Methanosarcina mazei S-6: one gene and its partners. The protein of the gene in region 3 binds, or shares a complex with, the protein of the main gene of each other region. Links are inferred from orthologs where the notes say so. Each region holds a gene or a part of one and is shown on either strand. Other genes may lie near its edges. The genes, in order: rnhB, fen and MSMAS_RS17355.

What was found.
Region 1: the proteins of MSMAS_RS17355 (region 3) and rnhB are in contact, whole or in part, in a crystal structure (PDB 3P83), measured with the Archaeoglobus fulgidus proteins. The link is inferred for Methanosarcina mazei S-6 from one-to-one orthologs. Residues at the interface, in WP_010877842.1 of Archaeoglobus fulgidus: Val39, Ala42, Asn43, Val44, Ala45, Met46, Leu125, Asp168, Ser194, Asn218, Tyr219, Pro220, Ile237, Leu238, Ala239, Pro240, Arg241, Ile242, Glu243, Ser244; in WP_010878125.1 of Archaeoglobus fulgidus: Ala74, Ile178, Ala179, Ile183, Arg190, Ser195, Asn196, Leu197, Arg198, Gln199, Lys200, Thr201, Leu202, Asp203, Phe205.
Region 2: the proteins of MSMAS_RS17355 (region 3) and fen are in contact, whole or in part, in a crystal structure (PDB 1RXZ), measured with the Archaeoglobus fulgidus proteins. The link is inferred for Methanosarcina mazei S-6 from one-to-one orthologs. Residues at the interface, in WP_010877842.1 of Archaeoglobus fulgidus: Asn43, Val44, Ala45, Met46, Pro120, Arg121, Pro123, Leu125, Gln151, Met192, Ser194, Asn218, Tyr219, Pro220, Ile237, Leu238, Ala239, Pro240, Arg241, Ile242, Glu243, Ser244; in WP_010877775.1 of Archaeoglobus fulgidus: Lys326, Ser327, Thr328, Gln329, Ala330, Thr331, Leu332, Glu333, Arg334, Trp335, Phe336.

What each region holds. Positions count from the first base shown.
Region 1 is NZ_CP009512.1:2,389,100-2,392,153, reverse strand. Bases 88-2,984 are described here. They hold rnhB (ribonuclease HII), read left to right. Parts: upstream 88-1,153; coding sequence 1,154-1,816; downstream 1,817-2,984. Other genes in these bases: MSMAS_RS10235 (MBL fold metallo-hydrolase), read right to left, coding at 1,942-2,784. Outside these bases: pheT (phenylalanine--tRNA ligase subunit beta), read right to left, coding at 1-7. UniProt on the Methanocaldococcus jannaschii protein: Endonuclease that specifically degrades the RNA of RNA-DNA hybrids.
Region 2 is NZ_CP009512.1:490,866-493,981, reverse strand. The notes cover bases 104-3,062. They hold fen (flap endonuclease-1), read right to left. Parts: upstream 2,112-3,062; coding sequence 1,095-2,111; downstream 104-1,094. Other genes in these bases: MSMAS_RS02100 (hypothetical protein), read right to left, coding at 2,719-3,021; MSMAS_RS02110 (beta-ribofuranosylaminobenzene 5'-phosphate synthase), read left to right, coding at 104-555. In the rest of the region: more of MSMAS_RS02110, read left to right, coding at 1-103. UniProt on the Methanocaldococcus jannaschii protein: Structure-specific nuclease with 5'-flap endonuclease and 5'-3' exonuclease activities involved in DNA replication and repair.
Region 3 is NZ_CP009512.1:4,029,359-4,032,302, forward strand. Bases 46-2,832 are described here. They hold MSMAS_RS17355 (DNA polymerase sliding clamp), read left to right. Parts: upstream 46-963; coding sequence 964-1,701; downstream 1,702-2,832. Other genes in these bases: MSMAS_RS17345 (NUDIX domain-containing protein), read left to right, coding at 46-341; MSMAS_RS17350 (transcription factor S), read left to right, coding at 325-639; priL (DNA primase regulatory subunit PriL), read left to right, coding at 1,709-2,821. Also shown: more of MSMAS_RS17345, read left to right, coding at 1-45; MSMAS_RS17365 (glyoxalase/bleomycin resistance/dioxygenase family protein), read right to left, coding at 2,911-2,944.

The DNA of each region.
Region 1 (3,054 bases), 1.6 Mb from region 3 along the record:
CTGGCATAGGGATTTCATCTCATCTGTTGCTGGCTAACTTAACCCCAAAAATAATCTACTTTAGATTTAATGCTTTTGTTAGGGGATTGTTAGAAAAGTTTCAGAGTAAACAGTATCTCTTAATATTATATGGCTTTTTTGAGGGGCATTCTGGCAGAGAGCCGGTAAAAAACAAAATCTTTTTTTTCAAATTGTGCATGTGTACAGGAGATGAACACAGAGCCCGTTTTAATCAGGAGTGATGGAATCAAAAAAGATGACGATAAAAGTGATAACTGCAAGATCGATAAAGGAAAGGTGGATAAAGAAAAGATCGATAAGGGAAATCTCGATGAAGAAGATGTCGATGAAGAAGAAGTCGATGAAAAAAAGGTCGATGAAGAAAAGGCAGATAAAGGAAGGGTGGTTGTTTCCTGGACCGGAGGTAAGGACGGTTGCCTCGCGTGTTATGGGGCAATCTTGGAAGGTTTTGAGGTGACCCACCTCCTGAACTTCAGAGAAATCCGGAGGCGCGGCTCCCATGACATCAATCCTGCTCTTCTTTATGCACAGGCTGAAGCTCTCGGGATTCCCCTTATCCATAAGGACTTTATTTCATATGAACAGGAATTCAAAAAAGCGGTCCGTAATTTAAGAAATAATGGAGAGAAAATCGATGGGGCAGTTTTCGGGCATATCGAGACTCACAGGAAACTTGTAGACAGGATCTGCGGAGAACTGTGCCTCGAGTTGATAATGCCGCTCTGGCAGAAGAATTCCAGGTAGATTATAAATAGCCTCATAGATTCGGGGTTTGAGGTGATACTTATCAGTGTCAAAGCCGATTTGCTGGGAAAAGAGTGGCTTGGCAGAAAGATCGATGAAAATTTCATATGCGACCTGAAAAAGCACAATCCTTCAATCGATCCATGCGGTGAAAACGGGGAGTTCCATACTTTTGTCACCGACTGTCCGCTGTTCAAAAATAAAATAAAGGTGACGGAGAGTGAAATGGTTTTGAGGGGAGGCTACTGGTTCCTGGAAATTTCAAAGTTAGAAGCCGGGAAAAAATAAGCCTGCATTATTAAGACTATTTAATACTTTTAAAAATGTACCTGTACCTACTTTTATAAAGTAAAAAAGCTCTCTTCCTTCAGCAGGAGATAACCATAGAATGATGATCGCAGGAATTGATGAAGCCGGAAAAGGTCCGGTAATCGGGCCCATGTGCATAGGAGGCGTAAAAATCGATGAATCCAAAGCCCACATACTCAAAGTTCTGGGAGTTGCGGACTCCAAAAAGCTGACGCCGAAAAAGAGGGAGCAGCTTGCATCCCAGATAAAAAAGCATGCTGACGGCTATTTTATTTTTGAGGTCAGCCCTTCTCAGATTGACGAGCTCCGGAAAATAATGAGCATGAACGAGATCATGGTTGTCTGCTTTGCAAAAGTGCTTGAGCAGCTTAAGCCGGATATCGTGTATGCAGATGCCGCTGATGTAAAAGCTGAACGCTTTGCCGAAAACCTGCTCAGGCAGTACGCAAAAACCAGCCCTGACCATGCAAAGAAAATAAAGGTAGTCTCCATGCACCAGGCAGATGCGATTTATCCTGTGGTGTCGGCAGCCTCTATCATTGCAAAGGTGCGCAGGGACGAGCTGATAGAAGAGCTCAAAAGAGAATGGTGCATAGATTTCGGAAGCGGCTATCCTTCGGACCCCAAGACCAGAGGGTTCCTGCTGAAATGGGGAAAAGAGCACGGAGGAGATTTTCCCGATATCGTCAGGCAGTCCTGGCAGACTGTGGAAAATATCCGTGAAGAATTGAAAAAAAGCTGAATAACAAGGCTGAATAAAAAAATAAATAAAGGGCTGGAAGAAAAGGCTGGAGGAAAAAATTCCCAGTAATTTTCAGAACTGCTCCGTTCTCCTTTAAATCAAGCCTGTGGAAAAAGAAAAAATAGTTAAAGGTACTCAATTTGCAGCCCGGCTCCCACTTCTTCAAGCCTGCAAACCTTTGAAAGCTCGATTTTTGAATTCAGGTCAGTACAGTGGCACGCATGGACACAGGCAGGGTTAAGTTTTTTAAGGTATTCGAGAGTTCCCCGCATCCGTTCTTCCGAGGGTTTCAGGAGATGAAAGCCACCTATTATATCAAGGACCCTGCTGTCTCCGCAGACCTCTTTTGCATACTCCGTGATATTACAGATCCCTGAATGGGAACAGCCCGTGATGATTACAAGCCCTGCCCTAGTCCTGTACGCAAGAGCGGTGTCGTCCGGAAGGAGGTCGGGAACTTTATTTCCTTTGCTGTCCTGCACATATCCGACAGCTGCCTCTTTCTCAAAGGAGAAGTTCCTGGGAATCTCTCCAAGGAAAACCAGATTCTCGCTCAACCAGACAGGAATGCTTGAAAGCTGCATCCTGAAATGTCCCGAGAGTTTTTTAGGAGTTAGCAGGCTTCCGATTTCTCCAATATCTTCAATTTTTTTGCTTTCGAAGGCAAGGGGATGGGCTATAAGAACTGGAGACCTGAAAGGAAGTTTTTCTATCCCTGCTTCAAGGAATAAGCGGACCAGGGGCTCAAGTCCCCAGCTGTGGTCCAGGTGCCCGTGGGAGAGTACCACGTAATCAAGGTCCAGAAGTGAAAGCCCCATTTTCCGGGCGTTTTTGAGGAAAATATCCGAGTATCCGGTATCAAAAAGCACTCTGGTGCCAGAGTCCTCCAGCAGGAAGGACAGACCGGGTTCGGCAAGGAAATACCTGTCAATAAGGGTGTTATTGTCAACAAGGACCGTGAGTTTCATGAAGAGTTAAATTTGCCTGAAGCGTATATAAGTGTATTATAGCAATGTTACTAAACCTGTAAAATAACAATGTTACTAAACATGTAAAATAGCAATGTTACTAAACCTGTAAAATAACAATGTTACTAAACCTGTAAAATAACAATGTTACTAAACCTGTAAAACATCATCCAGTTTTTCCTTTTTGCACTGTCTTCTTTTATTCTTAAAATTGTAACCTGAAACTCTTTACAAATTTCCAAAAATATAGGAAGACTAATATCTGAGTAT
Region 2 (3,116 bases), 3.5 Mb from region 3 along the record:
GGGTTTATAGTTGACGGAGGACACAAATTTAAAGATAAGGGAGGATTTATGCCATCGGCTGCAAGCCGCGTACCTCCCGGTCCAGTTCTCTTCCGGGAGGATTTCCCTGAATGGGATATCCTGTTAGCAATTCCAAATGAGAAAGGAATGCATGACCAGGAGGAAATTGATACATTCAAAAAATTCTGCCCCCTGCCCATAGAGGAAGTAAGGGAAATTTCCCATGTAGTGCTCATGCAGATGATGCCTGCCGTAATAGAGGGAGATATTGAGAGTTTCGGAGCTGCAATAAATCATGTCCAGACTGTCGGCTTTAACAAGAGGGAGAGCCTTATCTGGCCGGATTTTGTAAAGAATATTGCTTCTTTCCTGCGCAGCCAGTGTTATGGAGCCGGAGTAAGTTCATTCGGGCCTGTGGTCTATGCTCTTGTGGACAATAAAGAAGAAGGCAGAAGGCTTCAAACAGAAGTCCAGAAAATGCTTGACGAAACCGTAGGCGGAGTCACGATGATGACCAGGGCTAAAAACAGCGGAGCAGAGATAACCAGAACCTGAATATGAAAAATCTGAAGCCCTGGTAAAAGAGTTAGGATGGATTAATTACCGGGAGAAATTACCGGGAGATACGGATTCAGGAGAATTAACATGGGCAACGTCGGGGTCGTTTTCCGGAAGCCGGTGAAAAATCTCTCCCGATTCTCCCGGTCTACGTGCACAAACGCGTTTGAAAGTTAATTAAGGCTTTGAAGCATAGTGTTACTTCACACTTACCGAGATCTCATGTCCTTCCTTAACAGAAAGCCTTGAATCTACTGCAATATTCACCCAGGCATAAAGCCTGTGCCCTAACCAGCGCACTTTTACCTCTCCTTGTCCTTTACGTCTTTTTTACCTGACTGACTACCTGGCGGATCTGATCAACAAGTAAGTATCAGTCCTGTAAAAGCCATTTTACAGCAAAGAGACCACTGTTCATGGAAAGAAGCTCAGGTCCACGGCTCCTTGTAAGTGAGAATGAGTGTATTTTTCCCTCGAATGCCCCGGTTCAGATTCTGCCAGCCTTAAACCTTCTTCGCCGCAATCCTGAAAGCCTTTCAGAACCACTGGTCAAGAGTTTGCTGTCTTGCCCCTGAAGCCGCTTTAAGGCGATCTGCGGCTTTTACCACCCTGTCTTCAGAGAAATCGTTCTCGTCACAGAGGAAATTAATGAGTTTTTCAGAGTCGGGTTTTCCCCATTTGATTTCATAGTCATCCGTAACATCAGGATGGGTAAAAAGTTCCTTTATGCTGTCCAGAGCTTCAATCTCCATACCTTTTTCCCGGATCACGGCATGAATGTTTCCGTGCTTTTTAATTAGCTTGAGGGCTGTTTTGGGACCCACTTTTTCCAATCCTTTATTATAATCCGTGCCCACACAGATTGCTATATCAATAAGCTGGTCTCTGTTGATTCCCAGGGAATCCAGGGTTTCCTCAAGCTCAATCATTTCAAGTTCAACATCAACATACACATTTTTCCCGGGGAGCTTGCGTTTGCCGGTGGCAGCCAGATTACGGACTACAGTCGGGGCTCCGAAGAGGAAAGAATCGTAGTCCTGGGAAGCAACACAGTCAGCATCTTTTTTAAGAACCATATGCGCAGCCTGCGCCTCGCCTTCACATGGAGCCTGTATCCAGGGGATGCCCATAATATCGAGGAGATATTTGGAGTCCTCAATAATGTCCTGGTCAACTTTTGAAGAAGCCTGGGCGTACTTATATGCAGCTTCAAGGTTGCCCTCTGCTTTTGCATTCTCCCACTTTTCCTTTGAAGATTCCCTGATTTCTTTCCTTCGATTCAGAGTTCCTGTTTTCATTTCAGGAGGCTTGCCGTCAAAAACGAAAACAGGCTTGATACCTGCCTCTACCAGACTGGCTGTGCGATAGAGAAGCCCTGAGAGATGAGAAGTTACTTTCCCCTGTGAATTAACCAGAGGGCTTCCATCTCTCTGGCGGATAATGCTCAAAAACTGGTGCAGGGTGTTAAATGCGTCAACTGCAACCACCCGGTTTGAAAGGTCAGAAAGTTCTATTTTTCTTTTCTGGAGCAGATCTCCTATATCCGTACCCATGTTTTCCCTCAGAATAAAACTCTATATCAAACAATGATGCATTTTTTTTGTTTATTATCATTAACCCTTTTGCTGTCAGGTGAATAATCATCTCCAGCAGGTTTATTGCGAGAATGTATTACTGAAGGTATCTCCAGTTATTTGACAATAGGCTTTATGTATACTGAAGTTTTACGCTCTACCGGACAGAAGTTTTTACCGGAAAAAGAAGTAAAAAAGGCATAAAGATAATTTGTGTCAGATCGAGGAGAAAACAATTAAAGAGAAAATAGACTTTTTAAAGCCATCAAATTTCCTCCCCGGAACTCAGGGCAAAAATCAATATTAAATTTAACAGACTGTTTCATTTTATGTAAGCCTCGTGCCTGCTTGTCAGATCCTGCGCATTCCATTAGATGTACTCCCCAGCGTACACTTTCCATAAGATGTACTCTTCTCGTAAACAGAAAGCTGTGATATAGAAAGATGTGATATAAAATTGCAGCAACCCATTTTCAGGAGTTCCAAATAAGGGCTCGACCACTGGAATTCCAGTATAAGCTATTCAGGAGAAAAAAAATTTGAAGAAATCTGCGATTTTGTCGACATATGTCGAAATCGGAAGATTTCAGGCAGTCAGATCAAGCCGGACATCAATTACAGAGTCTTCGTTTGCCTCTATTTTGGATATTGTCAGCAGATTCCCTTTCCTTTCCAGAAGAGTAGCCTTCGTAACCTGGACCTGGTGACCATCGATCTGTTTTTTACTGTTGTTTTTGTGGATAACCAGAAGCTTCTGGCCCATTTCCGCTCCTTCTCCTATTTTGGAGACGATATTCCGTATGACCTGCTCAAAATCAGAATAAATCAAAATCTCCGACTTATTTGCAACCTTTTTGATAATACCAATCGGTTCAAGATTGAGGTGCATATTAGCTTTCCTTCTTTACCTGCTTACACAAGTAATTCAATATACTAACTCTGGGTAATAATACCTTACGATTCTCAATATCAATATGAATATAT
Region 3 (2,944 bases):
AGAGAAAAAACCCTCCATATCAGGGAAAATTTGCCCTTCCTGGCGGCTTCGTCGAAATTGGGGAAAGTACAGAAACAGCAGCTGCCAGGGAAGTTTTTGAAGAAACAGGCCTTTCTGTGGAGATTCTCAAACTTATCGGTGTCTATTCCGACCCTGAACGTGACCCAAGAAGACACACGGTATCAGTGTGTTACCTTGCGAAAGGATACGGAGACTTAAAATCAGGCTCTGATGCTGCTGCTGTAGAACTTTTTGAGCTTGATTCTATTCCTGAGCTGGCTTTTGACCATAATAAAATGATAAATGAAGCAAAAAGTGATATTAATGCAGTTCTGTACTAAATGCAAAAGTATGATGTTTCCGAAAGATGGTAACTACCACTGCAGAAAATGTGGAAGCACAATACCGATTGAAAGCGACGCAAAGAATTTCGTCTCCAAAGCCAAAATTGATGATCACGAAGTAGTTGTACTCGAAGGAGAACAGACCTCAGGCCTGCCGACAACAAATGCAAAATGTCCGGAGTGCGGGAACAACACTGCAGCCTGGTGGCTAAGACAGCTCAGGTCTGCTGACGAATCCGAAACCCGTTTCTTCAAATGTACAAAATGCGGGTATACATGGAGAGAATACGACTGAATTTCATAAACACTTCTTACGGGCCTTTCTTAAAAACGTACTTCTGAAAAAATATAATACCGAAATATAGACTTCTGGATGACCATTTCGAGGTCAGAACTTCTTTTATGTTTCAGGCTGAGCCTGAAGCTTCCTTATTTTCTGACCAAGATTTATATAGTTGTCCGGCTTTGAACCTAATAATTTGCCCGGTTTCATGTATCAGTTATTCCAGTAAGGGAAGATTACCTTCAAGGGATAGAAAAATCCCAAATTGTAAGGAAATTTATATATCCAGTGATAGATAAGGAGTTTAAGGCTTAATTTATTTGATGGAGAAGAATCATGTTCAAGGCAGCAATTAATGCAGAGCTTCTGAAAGACGCAATTGCCTCACTGGCTGTAATTGTAGACGAGGTCAGATTCAAAATTAAACCCGAAGGTATTTCGGTAAAGGCGGTTGATCCCGCCAACGTTGCAATGGGGATTTTTGAGCTTGGGTCATCAGCTTTTGAGGAATATAGTGCTGATGAGTGTGAAATAGGGATCGATCTGAATAAGATTACCGACCTCCTGGGAATTGCGGACAGGAACGATACAGTACGTATGGAGCTTGATGAAGGTAGCAATAAGCTCCTGATTGATGTTGGAGGATTATCATATACTCTTTCTCTTCTGGACCCTTCAACAATCCGTGCAGAGCCCAGAGTTCCTCAGCTCGAACTTCCTGCCAAAGTTGTCCTGAACGGTGCAGACCTCAGGCGTGCCGTAAAAGCCGCAGAAAAAATAAGCGACCACATGCTTATGGGAGTCTCTGGCGATACTTTTTATATGGAAGCAAAGGGCGATACAGATCAGGTCCGCCTGGAAATGGGTAGAGACCAGTTAATCGACCTTAAAGCAGGTGAAGCCTGTTCCCTCTTCTCCCTGGACTACCTTACAGATATAGTAAAACCCACAAACAAGGTAAATGAGGTCACTCTCTCCCTTGGAAGGGATTTCCCCATCCTGATTGATTTCGAGATTGCAAACGGTGCGGGCAGAATCTCTTACCTGCTGGCTCCGAGAATCGAATCGGACTAAGGATGACATGCAGGCAGAAAAACTTGCATATTACCCATTCACTTCAGAAGCGTCTGCCTACGTTGGAAACCTGGGAATTTCCTTAGAAAGCCTGCTCAATTCGCGGGCTTACAGGGCTGCAAGAGCCCGTGGAATAGAAAGGGTAAAAGAAGCTCTTGAAGGAGAAATTAAAAAATCTCCTGTTTCGGGGGAAGCCCAGGTACTTTCAGAACTCCTTTCCTATCCATTTGCCAGGATGCTGGTCGCCTGCGTGGATGATCAACTCTTTACCCGACGTTATGCTCTGGCAGAAGCAAAGGCTGCTTATACTTTTTTGAGAAACGAAAATCCGGATTTTCTGCTGGAATTCGGAGATGATTTTGGAATTTCAGCAGATTCTCAGGATTCTTATTTCAGCATGCATTTTACGGACTATATCCGCTTTTCAAATTCCCTTAAAGACCCTTCATGGAAACTGACAAACCGCCAGTTGAGAGCAGGCAAAATAAAAATAACAAAAGAAGAGTTTTCAAGGCTTCTTGAAGAAGCGGTCAGGGAAAGGATTGAACAATCCTTCCCTGTCCCGGAAATCCCGCCCGAGGTATCCAGTTTCTGTTCACCTTACGCTGCCGAGATAAAGGACAAGTTCGAAGTCCAGAAAAAGAAATTCGGATCTACGGATTTCGGAGCTGTCAAACCGGAACTATTCCCCCCCTGCATTGCCTATGCGCTTGCTAACGTTCAGGGAGGAGTGAATCTTGCTCACTCGATGCGTTTTGCAATGACATCCTTCCTTCTCAATGTGGGAATGTCAGTAGATGAAATCCTGAACCTTTTCAATATCTCACCGGATTTTAATGCAGAAAAAACCCTCTACCAGATAGAGCATATCGCAGGTGCTACAGGAAATACTTACAAACCACCTGCCTGCGACACCATGAGGACGTATGGGAACTGCGTAGGAAAAGACAGGCTCTGCGAGAAAATAAGCCATCCTCTTGGATATTACGAGAAAAAAGTATTCATAAAAAATAAAGAAGGAGAAGAGGCACAGGGAAAAGAACAGGGAAAGGAGAAGGATGATGGGAAGGAAAAGGAAAACGGGAAGGAAAGTGAAGTGAAAAAGAAGAAAGAGAAGTGAAAAAGAAGAAAGAGAAGTGAAAAAAGAAGTAACAGCAAATGAATAATGTAAAACTAAATTGAAAGTCGGGACTGCCAGCCATCAATTGTTCATAAAAACTGCCTGACAAACTCCTCTGGCATT